4 regions of the Enterobacter sp. CFEC122 genome follow, and region 4 is predicted to be linked to each of the others. Evidence: predicted binding sites of a transcription regulator. Region 4 holds the regulator's gene; each other region holds the start of a gene.
The links. Region 4 encodes CRP, which controls carbon source genes, mostly activating them, when cyclic AMP is high. Its sites were predicted from a motif close to ATGTGANNNNNNTCACAT; they were not measured.

Region 1 (4,375 bases), on a different contig from region 4:
TGATGATGAAGTCGTTGGTGTCGAAGACCTTGCGCGTGCGGACGATGGAGTCCAGGGTGCGGAAGCCCGCGTAGTCGAGCACGATATCGGCAGGATCCACGCCCGCGGCAATCAGGTCCTTACGCATCGTCACCGGCTCGTTATAGCTTTGCAGCGCGTTATCGCCGCTCAGCAGCAGGTAGTTCACCTTGCCGCTGTTGTAGGCGTTCAGCGCGCCCTGAATGCGGTAACGGTAATACTGGTTGATGACGCCGGTGCGGTAGTACTTGGCGGTGCCGAGCACCACGCCAACCTGACGATAGGGCAGGTCCTGCAGGTCGTCAAAGATATAGGGGGCGGTTTTCCAGCTCATCCAGCGGTCGAGGCCGAGCACGATCAACAGCAGTATGCCGACCAGGACAGACAGGCTGTAAAAAACGCGCTTTAACATGCAGATGGCTCGTACCGAAGGTGAAATTTAACTCAGGCTACTTTACCCGCCTGGTTAGCGCAAGAAACAGCGACTCAACTGAGGGGTTTTTCAACAAACTGGCGGGCATTTCTGCCCGCCGGAAGGGTTACGCCAGCAGCACGCGGTCAATCGTCGTACAGCCCAGCGCTTTAAGCGTTGCGGCAGTGGCATCCCACTGAATCAGCGGCGCATCAGCAATTTCTGCCAGAATAGCGCGCTGAATGTCAGGATAATCATAGCCGTTCAGGCTCAGCAGGTTGAGTGCGCCCTGCAGCGGCGGCAGCGTTGGGTTAAACGCGGCGTTTTCCGCATAGCTGCCGGTGAAGATTCGGCCATCGCGACACTGCAGCGCCACGCCGCTCGGGGACCTGCTGTACGGCGTGTGGCTCTTGTTGGCGGCGGCAATCGCCGCCTGGCTCAGGTCATCGCCGGACAGGGCGAAACCGTGGTCCTGCTCGTCCATCAGCAGGGTTTTGATCTCCAGATCTTTCGGGCCAAACGCGTCAGGCAGGTAATCCGCCAGCGTGTGCGGTGCGCGACCCGGCAGGTTGATGCGCAGCTGCAGCCCGCTGTTCAGCTCGTTCATAAACTGACGGCAGTGGCCGCAGGGGGTGTAGTTCACGGTAATGGCGCTCAGCGCTTTTTCACCGCGCAGCCAGGCGTGGCTGATGGCGCTCTGCTCGGCGTGAACGGTTTGCTGCATGGTTGCGCCCAGGAACTCCATGTTGCCGCCGAAGTACCAGGTGCCGCTGACGCCGCGCGCAATGGCCCCGACGTTGAAGTGGGAGAGATCGGCCCGCGCGCAGGCGGCAGCCAGAGGAAGCAGTGCGAAAGCCAGCGCGTCTTCGTCCAGTCCCGTTGCCTGTTTCAGCATCGTGACCTGCTCTGCGGTCAGCAGGGCGGGGAAGTGCGCATCTGCCAGAACGGGAGCAAGGGCTGACTGCAAATTCTCTGCAAGCTGGGCGAAAGCAGCTTGAAAACGTGGGTGCATGGCGTTTGCCTCATAAAGGTTAATGGATCGGTAGTTTACGGAGCCGTCAGGGCTTTATATGTGATCCACTTCTCATTATGTATGCAACTTATGAAATCAAAATGAAATTTGCGCGACGCATCGCAAATTTTAGCCCATCACTGCCAGAATCAGCGGGAAAATGAACGGGGCCAGCAGGGAGGTAATAATCCCGCAGATCACCAGCGCCAGGGAGCTAAACGCCCCTTCCTGATAATCCAGCTCCGCGCAGCGGGCAGTACCCAGCGCGTGCGAGGCGGTGCCCATCGAGAGCCCCCGTGCCGCCTTAGTATGAATACGCATCGCGTTCAGCAGGGTGTGGCCAAACACCGCGCCGAGAATACCGACGAAAATGACGCACATCGCGCTGATGGCCGGAATGCCGCCGAGGCTGCCCCCAACCGCCATCGCGATAGGCGTGGTCACCGATTTAGGCAGGATTGACGCCGCAATCTGTGGGGAAGCGCCCATCAGCAGCGCCACCGACGTGCCGGTGATCATCGCCACCAGGCTACCCACAAAACAGATGGTAATGATGGATTTCCAGCGGGCGCGGATCTGGTGCAGTTGCTCATATAAAGGGAACGCCAGCGCCACGACGGCGGGCTGCAGCAGGTCGTTTAAGATTTTGCTGCCGGCAAAGTAGCGTTCGTAAGGAATGCCGGTGAGCAGCAGGAACGGAATTATCACCACCATCGCCACCAGCAGGGGGTTCAGCAAGGGCATTTTGAAACGCGCGGCAAGCTTACGTGCGGCGAAAAAGACTGCAAGGGTGAGCGGCAGGGACCACCAGATATTGTCCATCATTTTTTTGTTTTCTCCCCAATCACGTTACGTTCGCCATGCACCAGATGTGAACTCCAGCTCACCACCAGGAAAACCACCAGCGTACTCACCGCGCAGGAAACAACAATCGGGCCGAACTGGGCTTTGAGCAAATCAAAATACTGCATGACCCCGACGCCGATAGGCACGAAAAGCAGCGCCATATAGCGAATGAGGACGAAGCAGCCGGGGTTGACCCACTTTGCAGGCAGGATTTGCAGCGCCAGCAACACGAAGAGGATCAGCATGCCGATAATGCTGCCGGGAATGGTGATGGGCAGCAGCGACGCGATGAAAATCCCGGCATACAGGCAGGCGTAAATCAGGACGAATGCGCGCAGATATTGCCAGATAATGTTCAATGATTTGCTCATGGTGATAGTCCTTGCTGAAACGCATTCATCATACAATTAAACCTAAAAATGTGCCACGGATCACATCATGAATTTTGAGCATACCAGACATTCCGGAATGGAACGTCCGGTATCACCTTACTGGTGCAGGCTAGAGTTTAGAGGAAAGGGGTTGCGCTGGCGAAGTAACGCGCCAGAGAAGGCATCAGCGTCAGGCGGTCAGCTTATCGAGAAAAGAAAACAGCACCTCGTTCATTTCGCGATAATCATGCGAACGGAGTTTTTCCGCCGTTTCGACAAAACGGAATTCACCCGCGCGGCGAAGGTCATTCTGCGAATGCTCAATCAGCAACTCTACCACCTCCGGCGTTAGCTCCATATGGCACTGGAAACCGTAAACCCGTTCGCTGTATTGCACGATCTGGCGGGGACAGCCCTCGCTGTAAGCCAGAACCTTAGCCTGCGGCGTCAACCCAGGCATGTCGTTATGCCAGTGACCGACGTTCAGCACGCTGCCAAAGTCTTCAAATAGCGGGTTCGCCTTGCCTGCATCTGTGAGCCTGACGGGAAATTTGCCGATCTCTTTTTCCGGGCTGTGGCAAAACGCGGCGCCCAGCGCTTCGCCGATAAGCTGTGAGCCCAGACAAACGCCTATCACCGTTTTACCTGCCTCTATCGCGCGGCTGATGAGTGCCTTTTCCGCCTGCGCATCAAACCAGGGGCATTCCTCACGCGTGGTGGCGGGGGATTGCGGGCCTCCCATGATGATAAGCTGGTCTGTGTGCCCCAGTTCCTCAGGTAATGAATCGCCCTGATACACTCTGGTGTAGCTCAGACTGCAGCCGCGACTTTTCCCCCAGATTTCATAGGCGCCTGGCGCCTCGAAATGTTCATGAATAATAAAATGGATGTGCATTGCGTCTCTCTCCGGTTACGTGTACAAGCAGCATCATAAGAGGAAGGGGGGAATGTGAAATGCCAACCGTTATCGATAAAACGCCAATTCACGACGATGCCATCGGATGGTCAAGAGGGGCAATTCGCTATACGCGCGGCGAAGTCGATCCGCCTCACCAGCATTCGCAGGGACAACTTTTGTTTGCCATCAAAGGAGTCATGCTGGTCGAAACCGGCAGCAAACGCTGGGTCATACCGCCGCAGCGCGCGCTGTGGATCCCTCCCTTTCAGGAACACACCTACAGCGTGCTATCCACAACGGAGCTCCGCGCGGTCTGGTTTAGCCCGACGCTGATATCGCAATGCGAGCCTTTTAAGCGGAAAGACGAGGTTCACGTGATTATGGCCACAGCGTTGTTCAAAGAGCTGATTGCCGGGCTGTTCAGCGCGGAATACCGCCCGGCAAGCCAGCGCAGCATGGCCTTTTTGCTGCTCGATATCCTCAGCGAGACGCAGCAGATTTCGACCGAACTGCCGATGCCCGTGGATGAGCGCTTACATCGCGTGGCCTGTGACCTCATTGCCAACAATCTCTGGGATCTCTCTCTGGAAAGGCTGGCGGAACGGGCCGCGATGTCAGAACGCACATTTTCACGTGCGTTTATCAACGATACCGGCTTTAGCTTCCGGGCCTGGCGACAGCGCGCAAGGATTTGTGCCTCGCTGGATCTCCTCGCCAACGGATACCCGGTTAAGCAGGTGGCCTGGATGCTGGGGTTTTCCGGCCCGGCGGCATTTGCGGCGGCGTTTCGCGCCATTGTTGGGGCAACGCCGGGTGAC
Region 2 (4,375 bases), on a different contig from region 4:
CCGGGCTGCTGTTTGAGGATGACGGCGAAAGCTGGGGCTACCTGAACGGCAACGCGCTGTGGGTGGAATGGGAGATGGTGTGCGATGGCGCAACCATCAACCTGAAGGTGAACGCGCGGGGGGATTATCGTCCGGCGTGGAAGGCGCTGAAGGTATCATTACCGGCGGGGGAAAAACGTACGCTGCGGGTGAACGGGGTTGAAAGGAGTGAGTGGGTGCTCTGAACATTGCCGGGTGGCGGCTTCGCCTTACCCGGCCTACAAAGTCACCCGTAGGCCCGGTAAGCGAAGCGCCACCGGGCTTTTTTTTAGCCGTCGATACCTTTGCTGCGCAGGTAATCTTCGTAGTTACCGGTGAAGTCCACCACGCGCTCTGGCGTAATCTCGATCACGCGGGTTGCCAGCGAGCTGACGAACTCACGGTCGTGAGAGACGAAGATCAGGGTGCCCTGATACATCTCCAGCGCCATGTTCAGGGATTCGATCGATTCCATGTCCAGGTGGTTAGTCGGTTCGTCCATCACCAGGATGTTTGGTTTTTCCATCATCAGCTTGCCGAACAGCATGCGGCCTTTCTCGCCACCGGAGAGCACTTTAGCAGGCTTTTTGATGTCGTCCTGGCTGAACAGCAGACGGCCCAGGATGCTGCGCACCGCCTGCTCGTCGTCGCCTTCCTGCTTCCACTGGCTCATCCAGTCGAAGACGGTCAGGTCATTTTCGAACTCGTACTCATGGTCCTGCGCGTAGTAGCCAATCTGCGCGTTCTCGGACCATTTCACGGTGCCGTTGTCCGGCTGCAGCTCGCCGACCAGGGTTTTCAGCATGGTGGATTTACCCACGCCGTTGGCGCCCAGAATGGCAATCTTCTCGCCCACTTCCAGCAGCAGGTTGAAGTTTTTAAACAGCGGGCCTTCATCGAAGCCTTTGGTAAGGGCTTCCACTTCCAGCGCGTTACGGAACAGCTTCTTGTCCTGCTCGAAGCGGATGAACGGGTTCTGACGGCTGGAGGCTTTAACCTCTTCCAGCTTGATTTTATCAATCTGACGCGCACGCGAGGTCGCCTGACGCGACTTAGAGGCGTTGGCGCTGAAGCGGCTAACGAAGGACTGCAGGTCGGCAATCTGCGCTTTCTTCTTGGCGTTGTCCGCCAGCAGACGCTCGCGCGCCTGGGTGGCGGCGGTCATGTACTCGTCATAGTTGCCCGGATAAACGCGCAGCTCGCCGTAGTCCAGATCCGCCATGTGCGTACAGACCATGTTCAGGAAGTGACGGTCGTGCGAGATGATGATCATGGTGCTGTCGCGGTCGTTGAGCGTCTGCTCCAGCCAGCGGATGGTGTCGATGTCCAGGTTGTTCGTGGGTTCGTCGAGCAGCAGGATGTCCGGGTTAGAGAACAGCGCCTGAGCCAGCAGCACACGCAGCTTCCAGCCTGGCGCAACTTCGCTCATCGGGCCGTAATGCTGTTCAACCGGAATGCCGACGCCCAGCAGCAGCTCGCCCGCACGCGCTTCCGCAGAGTAACCGTCCATCTCGCCGTACTGCGTTTCCAGATCGGCCACCTTATAGCCATCTTCTTCGCTCATTTCGGCCAGCGCGTAGATGCGATCGCGCTCCTGCTTCACTTCCCACAGCTCCGCGTGCCCCATGATCACGGTGTCCAGCACGGTGAACTCTTCGAAGGCGAACTGATCCTGACGCAGCTTACCGATACGCTCGTTCGGATCGAGCGACACGTTGCCGAGGGTCGGCTCCAGATCGCCGCCGAGGATCTTCATGAAGGTGGATTTTCCGCTACCGTTGGCGCCAATCAGGCCGTAACGGTTGCCGCCGCCAAATTTGACGGAAATGTTTTCGAACAGCGGCTTACTGCCAAACTGCATAGTGACGTTGCTGGTAACTAACACGGGGAGATTCCTGCGAAAAGTGTGATAAACACGGCATTATGCCACAATTCCGAATTGAGATCCCGTGTTGCGGCAATCCACTAAACTTTAACAAAATCGAAAAAAATGTGATTTCGTACACATCTGAATTCCCAGTGAGCGGGAATGCACATATAATGCGCTCCCATCACAGATTCAGACTTATCAACTCATCGCCAGAATGGCTTAGATACCTCGCACAACATGAACATGAAATTAACAACGCTTTTTGCGGCGGCGTTAGCCGTAGTAGGTTTTTGTAAGACCGCGTCTGCGGTGACGTATCCCCTGCCGACCGACGGAAGCCGTCTGGTGGGTCAAAACCAGGTGGTGACGGTGCCTGAGGGTAACTCTCAGCCGCTGGAGTATTTCGCCGCGCAGTACCAGCTGGGCCTGTCTAACATGCTGGAAGCGAACCCGGGCGTTGACCCGTATCTGCCAAAAGCAGGTACCGTGCTGAATATTCCTCAGCAGCTGATCCTGCCGGATACCGTTCATGAAGGTATCGTGATCAACAGCGCCGAAATGCGTCTGTATTACTACCCGAAAGGCACCAACACCGTTATCGTGCTGCCAATCGGTATCGGCCAGCTGGGCAAAGATACCCCGCTGAACTGGACCACCAAAGTTGAACGTAAGAAAGCGGGCCCAACCTGGACCCCTACCGCCAAAATGCACGCGGAATACATCGCTGCGGGCGAACCGCTGCCAGCCGTTGTGCCAGCCGGCCCGGATAACCCGATGGGTCTGTATGCCCTGTATATTGGTCGTCTGTATGCGATTCACGGCACCAACGCCAACTTCGGTATCGGCCTGCGCGTGAGCCACGGCTGCGTGCGCCTGCGTAACGACGACATCAAGTTCCTGTTCGAAAACGTGCCGGTCGGTACGCGCGTGCAGTTCATCAACGAACCGGTGAAAGCGACGTCTGAGCCAGACGGCAGCCGCTACATCGAAGTGCACAACCCGCTGTCCACCAGCGAAGACCAGATCAACAACAACGAGATCGTGCCGATTACGCTGAACAGCGCGGTGCAGTCCGTGACCTCTCAGCCTGACGTGGAAACCACCATCGTCGACCAGGCGATTCAGAACCGTTCCGGTATGCCGGTGCGTCTGAACTGATCAATCTGAATCTTTAAAGTACATTATAAGACCTCGAAATCTCGGGGTCTTATTACTCCGCGATACCCACTGCACTCATCGTTTCTGAACAGCAATTATTGCCGTAATTCCCATTCTTGCCATTTTCTGCCAACCCGGCGTGGTTACATCTGATCCTCTAAGTGTTATGATGCGCCTACTTATAACATCAGTTTAATCTGTATTTATAGGGTCTTTTTATTTCCTGGAGCACACTTAGTACAATGATCAGTATTAACTTAACAACAACAAAATCGCGCCTTTATCTCTGTTCGCAGACAGTGTGGTCACTAGCGAACCAGAGTAAAAAAGTCGATCAAATTGTTGTATGGGTCTCCAGTACACCTTATCTCAGTGATGAAGGCATCACTGAAGAGCCTGAATGGGCGCAGAAAATTCGCCAGACAGGTACAAACCTGGTTTTTAAATGGGTTAAAAACACCGGGCCTTATCGTAAATTGTTTCCTGCGTTACAAGCGGCAACGGAAGAGGATATTCTGATTTATGCCGACGATGACGCCATTTATAACGAAATGTGGGCAGAAACCCTACTAGATGATTTTTACCACCACAATCAGGAATATGTGGTTGCTGCGCGCGTGCGCGAAACGGTAAAGAAGAAGAAAGAACTTCTTGATACCTATCGTAATTTCCCGCTTATCACTGTGCCAAAAGTTGTTAAGCAAAACTATATCATCACCGGTCTTGGTGGCGTTGTCCTCAAGAAAAATATGATTCCGGAGTATTTCCATTTTAACGAGGATTTTATTCGGGTTTGTCCTCGCGCAGATGATATTTGGATCAGCAAACTGATTCAGCTCACCAAAACACCGGTCTATGTTTCTGCAAAGAGCATTCGTTTTGTTCATGAGATAATTCATGATTATGGATTATCACGCGACAATACCAGCAAAATAAAACGATCCTGGATCCAAAAAATCCGTTTTACATTTAAGCCGGGTCATATTCAGCATCTGTGTCAGAACGATCTTTACATAAAAGATACAGACAGCTATTTCGAGTCGTGTGCCTGAAGGACGGACTATCCGTTATTCACGATAACAATCCCGCCGTGGTCGTACCGATAGTGGCAGTGGGCATACTCCAGCGGCGTGCCATCTTCCAGATAAATGACCTGCTCCACCTCCAGCACCGGATCGGTTTCCTCACAGACCAGATGCTCTCTGTCCAGCGCGCTGGGCTTTAGCGCCCGCACGACCCGGTATGATCCCATAATTTTCAGCCCCAGGGTTTCCTGAACGTACTGAAACACTGACCCTTCAAGGTGGTTTTTCGTCAGGCCCGGCACCA
Region 3 (4,375 bases), on a different contig from region 4:
CGTACTCGCCAACGCCCCCAGCGATCCCAGACGCCGCTTTTGCACTTCTATACCGATAAAGAACGCCATCACTGCCAGGCTAATACAGAGCAGCAGCATGCTCTGCTGCGTCGACGGGATGATGACCAGAAAATAGAGCGCGCCGATCGGCAGGGCGGCAAGGGTGCCGTACAGGAAATCGATGGCGACCATACGCGGGTTAGGCAGACGCATCGCCAGTGCGGTCACGACGGCAATCATCACCATCGCGCCGCTGCCGGACGTCCAGCCCGTCCACAGCCAGAACAGCGTGCCGAGCATACAGGCAAGCGTCGTACGCCAGAAGTTGACCATCGCGTGATGGCGCTCGGCGGATTCCGGCTTGATCACCACTTCGCCCTGCAGTACCTCTTCTTCCGCCGCGCTGATTTTGGTATTCCCGATCACGCCGCGTTTCAGCAGCAGGTAGCGCGTCGCGGCGCCGACCCAGGTGTAGATCGTTACCGGCGTGTCACGTTCCCCTGTCCAGGCAATAACCCTGCGCATACGCTTAAGCTGCTTGTGCACGTCCTGCACCGTTTCCACTGGCTCAGCGAACAGTTCGCGGAACGTATCGGTGACCACTTCCGGGCGCGTGTTCTGAATCAGGTAGGTTTCACATGCCTGGGTAATCAGCGTTAACGAGACCGTATTAAGGGCTTTCAGACGACGGTTAGCGCGAGCCCAGCGTGACGACTCCATATTGAGATTGCTGCGCATCCCTTCCAGCGCCTGCGTGCGGCGAACCAGCCCGCTCCAGGCTTTATCCACCTCTTCGCTATCGCCGTGCTTAATGCAGAGCTGCATCAGCTGGTACTGGGCGACAATCAGCGCATCAAGCTCACGGTCGACTTCCTGCTTGATGGAGCGCGGGGAGAACAGCAGGTCCGCGACAATTGCACTCACGATACCAATGACAATCTCACTGCATCGCTCCACCGCAAACTGCGGAGCCAGCAGCGGCTCGGACTGGATGGTGATGATAATAATCAGCGCGGTATAGCCCGCCAGACCCCAGGCATAGGAGTTCTCCACTTTCACCAGGGATGAGATCCAGGTGCAGAAGCCCGCCCAGATACAGCACACCATCAGCATCAGCAGCGGCGTGCGGATCATCAGGATAATAATGGTGAGCGCCGCGATACAGCCGATGAACGTCCCGATGATACGCAGCATTCCGCGATAGCGGATCGCGCCTGAATAGGGTTCCCCACCCGCGGCAAAGGCGGGACCCGCCGCGACAATCGCGGCCGTCAGCACTGCCCAGCGCGGGGTTTCAAGCTGGAAGTGAAAGCCAACAAACAGCGCCAGCACAATGGCACACGCCAGCTTCACGGCGAAGCGAATGTGCTGGCTGGCGATGGAAAAGATGCCCATAGCGATTAACCAAACTCGCGCAGACGGTGGGCGATTTTACGGAAGAACGAGTCCTGGCTGGCATCCCGATCTTTTTCACCAGTAATCACCACCGTCGCCGTGGTACCGGCAGGCCACAGATTGCCCTGCTGTTCGTCCAGGTGGATACGGACCGGCACGCGCTGGGCCAGACGCACCCACTCGAGGTTGGAATCCACCGTTGCCATCCCTTTTGCATCACGCGAACTGCTGGAGTTGGTGACCCCTGCGGCGACGCTGTCGACGGTACCTTTAAAGACGCGGTTGCTGCCCAGCGGCGTGATTTCTGCCCGATAGCCGGGACGTACGCCTTCCAGCTTGGTCTCTTCCATATAGGCGAGTACATAGAAAGAGTTCTGTTTCACCAGCGCCACGGCGGTTGAGCCACGGGTAATGAATTCCCCGGTATAGACGTTAAGGTTGGTCACCCAGCCATCAGACGGCGCGCGGATCACGGTACGCTCCAGATCGAGCTTCGCCAGATCGCGCGTTGCTTCTGCTTTCGCCAGCTGGTGCAGCACGGTTTGCAGCACGTTGTTGGACTGGTCAATCTCTTCACGGGACATTGCCTGAACGCCAAGCTGATTACGGCGGCCCGCCTCACGGCGTTTCTCCGCAGCCAGCGCCTGGTAATAGGCCACGTCCGCTTCCGCCTCTTCCAGCGCTTTCTGGTATCGAGGCTGGTCGATGGTGAACAGAACCTGATCTTTTTTCACCAGCTGGTTATCGTGAACGTTAACCGCCGTGATAAGACCGGCCACGTCAGGGGCGATGGCCACCACATCGGCGCTGAAGCGTGCATCACGCGTCCACGGTGATTCGGTGTAATAGACCCAGGCGCGGAAAATGGCAATGAAGGCGAGGATAACCAGCGCCATGGTGATGGCAGTGCGGGAGATTTTTCTTGTTAGCGTTTTCACATCAACCTCAGACAAACATGCGCGATATCAGGTAAAACAGGCAGCAATACAGCGCGGTATTGAACAATGCAGGGTGCCAGACGAAATCGTAGATCCCGGTAGGGACCAGCACCTTGCGCACCAGCCAGAAGATCGCCAGTGATAAAAGAAGCTCGAAAAATATCGGTGGGAACGACAGACCGAACACCACGATAACGGGAAACAGACTCATGTTGACCTTGATAAGAGAGAGTGCAGGCTTCAGAATTTTTTAGCGCACGCCACCGCAGGAGAGCAAGAAACGCCGGGCGAGAATGGCGCAGCCGTTATGTAATTAATAATATATTAACGTAACTGTTATGCTGTTATCTATAATATGTGATCTAAATCACTTTTAAGCCAGAGTGAACAATGGAACGTTTAAAACGCATGTCAGTCTTCGCCAAAGTGGTTGAGCTGGGCTCCTTTACCGCCGCTGCACGCCAGCTTCAGATGAGCGTCTCCTCTATCAGCCAGACGGTGTCCAAACTGGAAGATGAGCTTCAGGTCAAGCTGCTCAACCGCAGTACCCGCAGCATTGGTCTGACGGAAGCGGGTAAAATTTACTATCAGGGCTGTCGTCGCATGCTTCTGGAAGTGCGGGATGTTCACGAACAGCTCTACGCCTTCAACAACACCCCCATCGGCACGCTGCGCATCGGGTGTTCTTCAACTATGGCACAAAATGTTCTCGCTGCCATGACGGCGGATATGCTGAAAGAGTACCCCGGGCTTACCGTCAATCTGGTGACGGGTATCCCGGCGCCGGATCTGATTGCCGACGGCCTGGACGTGGTGATCCGCGTCGGCGCGCTGCAGGATTCCAGCCTGTTCTCGCGTCGGCTGGGCAGCATGCCGATGGTCGTCTGCGCTTCGAAGAGCTATCTGGCCCAGTACGGTGTGCCGGAGAAACCCGCCGATCTCACCAACCACTCGTGGCTGGAGTACAGCGTGCGGCCCGACAATGAATTTGAGCTGATTGCCCCGGAAGGGATCTCCACCAAACTGCTGCCGGAGGGGCGGTTTGTCACTAACGACCCCATGACCATTTCGCGCTGGCTGGTGGCTGGCGCCGGGATCGCCTACGTGCCGCTGATGTGGGTGATCAACGAAATTAACAGCGGCGTGCTGGAGATCCTCTTCCCGCGCTACCAATCCGATCCGCGTCCGGTGTACGCCCTGTATACCGAAAAAGACAAGCTCCCGCTGAAAGTCCAGGTGTGTATTAACTATCTGACCGAGTATTTTGTGGACGTGGCGGAGCTGTTTCAGGGGATGCGGGGAAGACGAAAGGAATAATCCATTTATTCCTGAACGTATAGGACCGATGAATATTCCCAGGATGAATCCCGTATTCATTCAGGAATATTCCTTCGCCACTATCAGGAATAGCTAATTGACACTACCGCCATCAGCCCATTACTTTATATGCAGTCTGCTCGTCAGACTGTTATTAATTTGTTGCTGATATGAATAATAAAATGTATTTCGCAGGATGACGTTAAACAAGGAAAAGAAATGAATCTATTTGAACAAACACCGCCTTCACGCAGGCGCTATGGACTCGCCGCGTTCATCGGTTTAATTGCAGGGATCGTCTCCGCTTTTGTCAAATGGGGAGCCGAAGTGCCGCTTCCGCCACGCAGCCCCGCCGACTTATTCACCGGCGCATGCGGACCTGAGCACTTAATAAGAGCCGCAGGTCAGATTGACTGCTCCCGCAATTTTTTAAACCCTCCCTATGTATTTTTACGTGACTGGCTTGGCGTTGTCGATCCTAACGCAGCAGTTTATACATTTGCCGGACATATATTTAACTGGGTCGGCGTAACGCATATTATTTTCTCCATCGTCTTCGCTGTTGGCTATTGTATCGTTGCTGAAGTCTTCCCGAAAATTAAACTCTGGCAGGGTTTGCTGGCGGGTGCGTTAGCTCAGCTCTTTGTGCATATGATCTCCTTCCCGCTGATGGGGCTTACGCCGCCGCTGTTTGAGCTGCCGTGGTATGAACACGTGTCAGAGAT
Region 4 (4,375 bases):
CGTTTCACGTCGGTTCTCACGGCTCTACCTACGGCGGTAACCCGCTGGCGAGCGCCGTGGCGGGTGCCGCGTTCGACATCATCAACACGCCAGAGGTGCTAAACGGCGTTAGCGCGAAGCGCGAGCTGTTTGTGAAGCACCTGAAGCAGATTGACGAGCAGTACGACGTGTTCAGCGAGATCCGCGGGATGGGGCTGCTGATTGGCGCCGAGCTGAAGCCGCAGTACAAGGGCCGCGCGCGCGACTTCCTGCACGCCGCCGCTCGCGAAGGGGTGATGGTGCTCAATGCCGGGCCGGACGTGATGCGCTTTGCGCCGTCGCTGGTGGTGGAAGACAAAGACATCGAAGACGGCTTAACCCGCTTTGCCGCGGCGGTTGCAAAGATCGTTAAAGGCTAATATTCGGTTCGTTTCAACCGGCGCGTTAACCAAACCCCATGATGCGGACGCTGACGCCATGCCACCGACGAAATGGTGTGCATGGTGTTCAGATGCCCCAGCACGCGCTGCAAGTGTTGCTCAAGGGTGCTCATTGGCCCGTGGGTTAACGTCTCCGGCGCTTCCAGAATATTTAAATCCCCCGACTCGCCCGGTGAGTCATACTCCAGACGCTGCTGGCAGCGCTGCAACGCAATTTCACACGACTGCAGGTAGCGCTGCGCCAGATCCGGCGTCAGCATCGTGTGCTCGCGCGCCAGCGTCGTCATGGCGTTAATGTGCTCAACGATAAACTGACTGTGCGTTACCCACAGCTTCATATCGGCCAGATAATGTGAGTTAAAGCCCGGCTCCTGCATCGCCTGGTTGAGCGAGTTGAACAGGGCGTTGTGCGCCTGGTTGACCTTCATGCGTTGATACGCCAGCGGGGAGGGCTGCGGGTCGTCGCTCAGGATGAGGCGAATGGCCTGCTGGTCGGCCTCCAGCGCGTCGTGGGCGTTCTGCCTGAGCAGCCCGCTCTGCCACTGCGGCCACAGCCAGACCATGCCGCCGAAGGCAATCAGGCAGCCGATCAGGGTATCAATCAGCCTGGCGACAATAAACTGTTCGCCGTTCAGCGTAAGCAGCTGCAGGGTGTATACCGCCGTCACCGTAAAGCCCACCATCGCCCAGCCGTAATTTTTGCGGATAATCAGGTAGCTCACCAGCGTGATCGCCAGCATGCCTGCCAGGGTATAGCCTTCCGGCACGTGGAAGTGCAGCGTTACGCCTGCAATGATCAGCCCGGCCATGGTGCCGCCCGCCCGGTGCAGAATACGCACCCGCGTGGCGCCGTAGCCGTTCTGGGTGACGAACAGCACGGTCATTAAGATCCAGTAGGGCTTCGGCAGATGCAGCGCCATGCCCATCAGGCTGGCGATACTGAGCATCACGCTAATTCGTGCGGCATTGCGCAGGGCGGACGATTTGAGAGACAGATAGCTTTTGAGCGCGGGCAACAGGGGAAGCCGTTTTTGTTTATCTGCCATCAGGTCGCGGGAATAAAGCGGGCGCTGGGTGCGCAGCACGCGGGCGATGCGGCTAAAGTGCCAGGCGGCAAACTGGCCGACCGGGTTATCCGGATGCTGACGGGCGATTTTCTCCAGCGCGCCGAGCTGTTTTTCCATGTTAAAGCGCGTGGGATAGCGGTGGTAGAGAATATCGTCAGCCAGCACGCGCAGGCGTGCCGAGACGGTCTGCGCGTTCCAGCGGATCACCGCTTCGGCGTGGCTGCGCTCAACCAGCTTTTGCACCTCCTGCGGGTGGTGCAGGCTAACGGAGATATGCTCCTGCAGATCCAGGCCTACCTGGAAGGTGCGCAGCAGCCGTTTGTACTCGTGGTTCTTGTTGGCGGCGAGCATATGCAGCTGCTGATAGCACTGGCTTATCAGATCCACCACCTTCTGCTGGCGCGTCAGCAGCGGCGGTAAGGCTTTTTCCGGATCGGTATGCTGGGTGAGCAGGGTGTATTTGGCTTCGCAGTATTCCGCCAACTGCACATAGAGCAGGCTCAGGGATTCGCGCAGCGGCTGTTCCCGCCACAGCCAGAACCAGAACCAGTTAAACAGCCCGTACCACAGTGTCCCCAGAGCGTAGATCAGCAGCGGCTCCCACACCGGCATATTCCCGGCGAGGCTCAGCGTGAAGATGGCCGCAATCAGCGAGGCGGGTAGCAGGCGGGCGTGCAGCGAGCTGATTTCCGCCGTGACGCCGAGCGTCATCGCCAGCACCGTCAGGATCAGCGGCAGCGGGATGTCCCGGGCCAGTAAAAGCTGTACGGCAAGGCTACAGCCAGCAAACAGGCAGCCGCCCACGATCAGTCGTTTGAAAAAGCGCTTATGCGGTGTGTCCAGGCCGGCAATGTTGCAGCAGGCGGGCACGAGGGAAAAGAGCAGGCCTTGCTGAAGGTGTCCGAGGATCAGGCCGATGGCCACGGGTAGACACAACACCAGCGTTTGTCGCAGTGCGTAGTTGACTTCCGGGTGATAGATCAGCCTGCGCCACATGAGGAGTAGAGACAAAAACGGCGTGACACCTTGCGATGGCACGCCGTTTAAGCGGAATTAACGCGTTCCGTAGACCACGATGGTTTTACCGTGGGCGGAGATCAGGTTTTGATCTTCCAGCATTTTCAGGATACGGCCCACTGTTTCACGGGAGCAACCGACGATCTGACCAATTTCCTGACGGGTAATTTTAATTTGCATGCCGTCCGGATGGGTCATGGCGTCCGGCTGTTTCGCCAGGTTCAGCAGAGTTTGTGCGATGCGGCCCGTCACGTCCAGGAAGGCGAGGTTGCCCACTTTCTCTGAGGTGACCTGCAGACGGCGCGCCATCTGGGAAGAGAGACGCATCAGAATGTCAGGGTTAACCTGAATCAGCTGACGGAACTTCTTGTAAGAAATTTCAGCCACTTCACATGCTGTCTTTGCACGAACCCAGGCGCTACGTTCCTGGCCCTCTTCAAACAGGCCCAGTTCACCGATGAAATCGCCCTGGTTCAGATAAGAAAGGATCATCTCTTTCCCTTCTTCATCTTTGATCAGCACTGCCACCGAGCCTTTAACGATGTAATACAACGTTTCCGCTTTTTCACCCTGGTGAATCAGCGTGCTCTTTGATGGGTACTTATGAATGTGGCAATGAGACAAGAACCATTCGAGAGTCGGGTCTGTTTGCGGTTTGCCAAGCACCATGCGCTGTTATCCTCTGTTATAAGCTGTCACCAGAGTCATCAGATGCATCCGGACTCTGGGGTTGCAATCGAATTCTTACCCATACCCTGGGAAGTCGGCTACCGTAACGTTTCGCAGCCAGTAAAGTTTGATGTCCTCTGCATACATGTGTAACGTCAATGTATTACTGTAGCATCCTGAGTGTTTTAGCATAGCTTTCGCCGCGTGTCTCCTGGTGTCTCGCTTCAGCATGATGCAGGTCGCCTTCCATTGCGAGAAATGTAACGCACGCGTAATCTGTCACCAAAAATGCAACGTTGGAGTTTAAGAATATGCAAGCGCGCGTGAAGTGGGTTGAAGGTTTAACGTTCCTGGGCGAGTCCGCGTCAGGGCATCAGATTTTGATGGATGGTAACTCCGGCGATAAAGCGCCCAGCCCAATGGAAATGGTGCTGATGGCGGCAGGGGGATGCAGCGCCATTGACGTGGTGTCGATTCTGCAAAAAGGCCGTCATGACGTGACGGATTGTGAGGTCAAACTCACGTCAGAACGCCGCGAAGAGGCGCCACGCCTGTTCACCCACATCAATCTGCACTTTGTGGTCACCGGTAAAGAACTGAAAGACGCGGCGGTTTCACGTGCGGTGGACCTGTCTGCGGAGAAGTACTGCTCTGTCGCGTTAATGCTGGAGAAAGCGGTAAAAATCACCCATTCGTATGAAGTGATCGAGGCTTAATGTTTTGGCGGGTGGCGCTTCGCTGACCCGCCCTACAAAAGCACGACCGTAGGCCCGGTAAGCGCAGCGCCACCGGGCAAAAAACTCACGCGATCTGTTTCCCTTCCATCAATCGCTCCACCAGCGGCGTCATGATGAGCTCCATCGCCAGCCCCATTTTTCCGCCCGGTACGACTAATGTATTCATGTGAGAAATAAACGAGCCCTGCAGCATCGCCAGCAGCCAGGGGTAGTCAATGCCTTCGAGATTGCGGAAATGGATCACCACAAAGCTCTCATCCAGGGATGGGATACTTTTGGCCGCGAACGGGTTGGAGGTGTCCACCGTCGGCACGCGCTGGAAGTTGATATGGGTGCGGGAAAACTGCGGCGTCAGGAAGTTGATGTAGTCTTCCATGGAGCGCACCACCGAATCCATCACTGCTTCGCGCGAGTGGCCGCGCTCGCTCATGTCACGCGTCAGCTTCTGGATCCACTCCAGGTTAAC

Region 1: a site for CRP is predicted at 1,501-1,518, ahead of cdd (cytidine deaminase). Genes of this name have one in related genera too.
Region 2: a site for CRP is predicted at 2,009-2,026, ahead of ldtB (L,D-transpeptidase). Genes of this name have one in related genera too.
Region 3: a site for CRP is predicted at 2,689-2,706, ahead of aaeR (HTH-type transcriptional activator AaeR). Genes of this name have one in related genera too.

What each region holds. Positions count from the first base shown of each region.
Region 1 covers NZ_JBRIQR010000007.1:144,598-148,972, reverse strand. Annotated here, with positions in the region: gene sanA (outer membrane permeability protein SanA) at 1-430, opposite strand, end outside; gene cdd (cytidine deaminase) at 558-1,442, opposite strand; gene ACVCAM_RS07375 (CidB/LrgB family autolysis modulator) at 1,572-2,267, opposite strand; gene ACVCAM_RS07370 (CidA/LrgA family protein) at 2,264-2,659, opposite strand; gene ACVCAM_RS07365 (type 1 glutamine amidotransferase) at 2,850-3,554, opposite strand; gene ACVCAM_RS07360 (AraC family transcriptional regulator) at 3,614-4,375, shown strand, end outside.
Region 2 covers NZ_JBRIQR010000001.1:110,326-114,700, reverse strand. Annotated here, with positions in the region: gene ACVCAM_RS00555 (glycoside hydrolase family 31 protein) at 1-224, shown strand, start outside; gene ACVCAM_RS00550 (ABC-F family ATPase) at 308-1,903, opposite strand; gene ldtB (L,D-transpeptidase) at 2,126-3,046, shown strand; gene ACVCAM_RS00540 (glycosyltransferase) at 3,289-4,098, shown strand; gene ACVCAM_RS00535 (GntR family transcriptional regulator) at 4,107-4,375, opposite strand, start outside.
Region 3 covers NZ_JBRIQR010000006.1:121,584-125,958, forward strand. Annotated here, with positions in the region: gene aaeB (p-hydroxybenzoic acid efflux pump subunit AaeB) at 1-1,395, opposite strand, end outside; gene aaeA (p-hydroxybenzoic acid efflux pump subunit AaeA) at 1,401-2,333, opposite strand; gene aaeX (p-hydroxybenzoic acid efflux pump operon protein AaeX) at 2,341-2,544, opposite strand; gene aaeR (HTH-type transcriptional activator AaeR) at 2,724-3,650, shown strand; gene ACVCAM_RS06585 (YagU family protein) at 3,870-4,375, shown strand, end outside.
Region 4 covers NZ_JBRIQR010000028.1:54,211-58,585, forward strand. Annotated here, with positions in the region: gene argD (bifunctional acetylornithine/succinyldiaminopimelate transaminase) at 1-398, shown strand, start outside; gene ACVCAM_RS18340 (YccS/YhfK family putative transporter) at 395-2,482, opposite strand; gene crp (cAMP-activated global transcriptional regulator CRP) at 2,540-3,172, opposite strand; gene ACVCAM_RS18350 (OsmC family protein) at 3,484-3,888, shown strand; gene ACVCAM_RS18355 (phosphoribulokinase) at 3,974-4,375, opposite strand, start outside.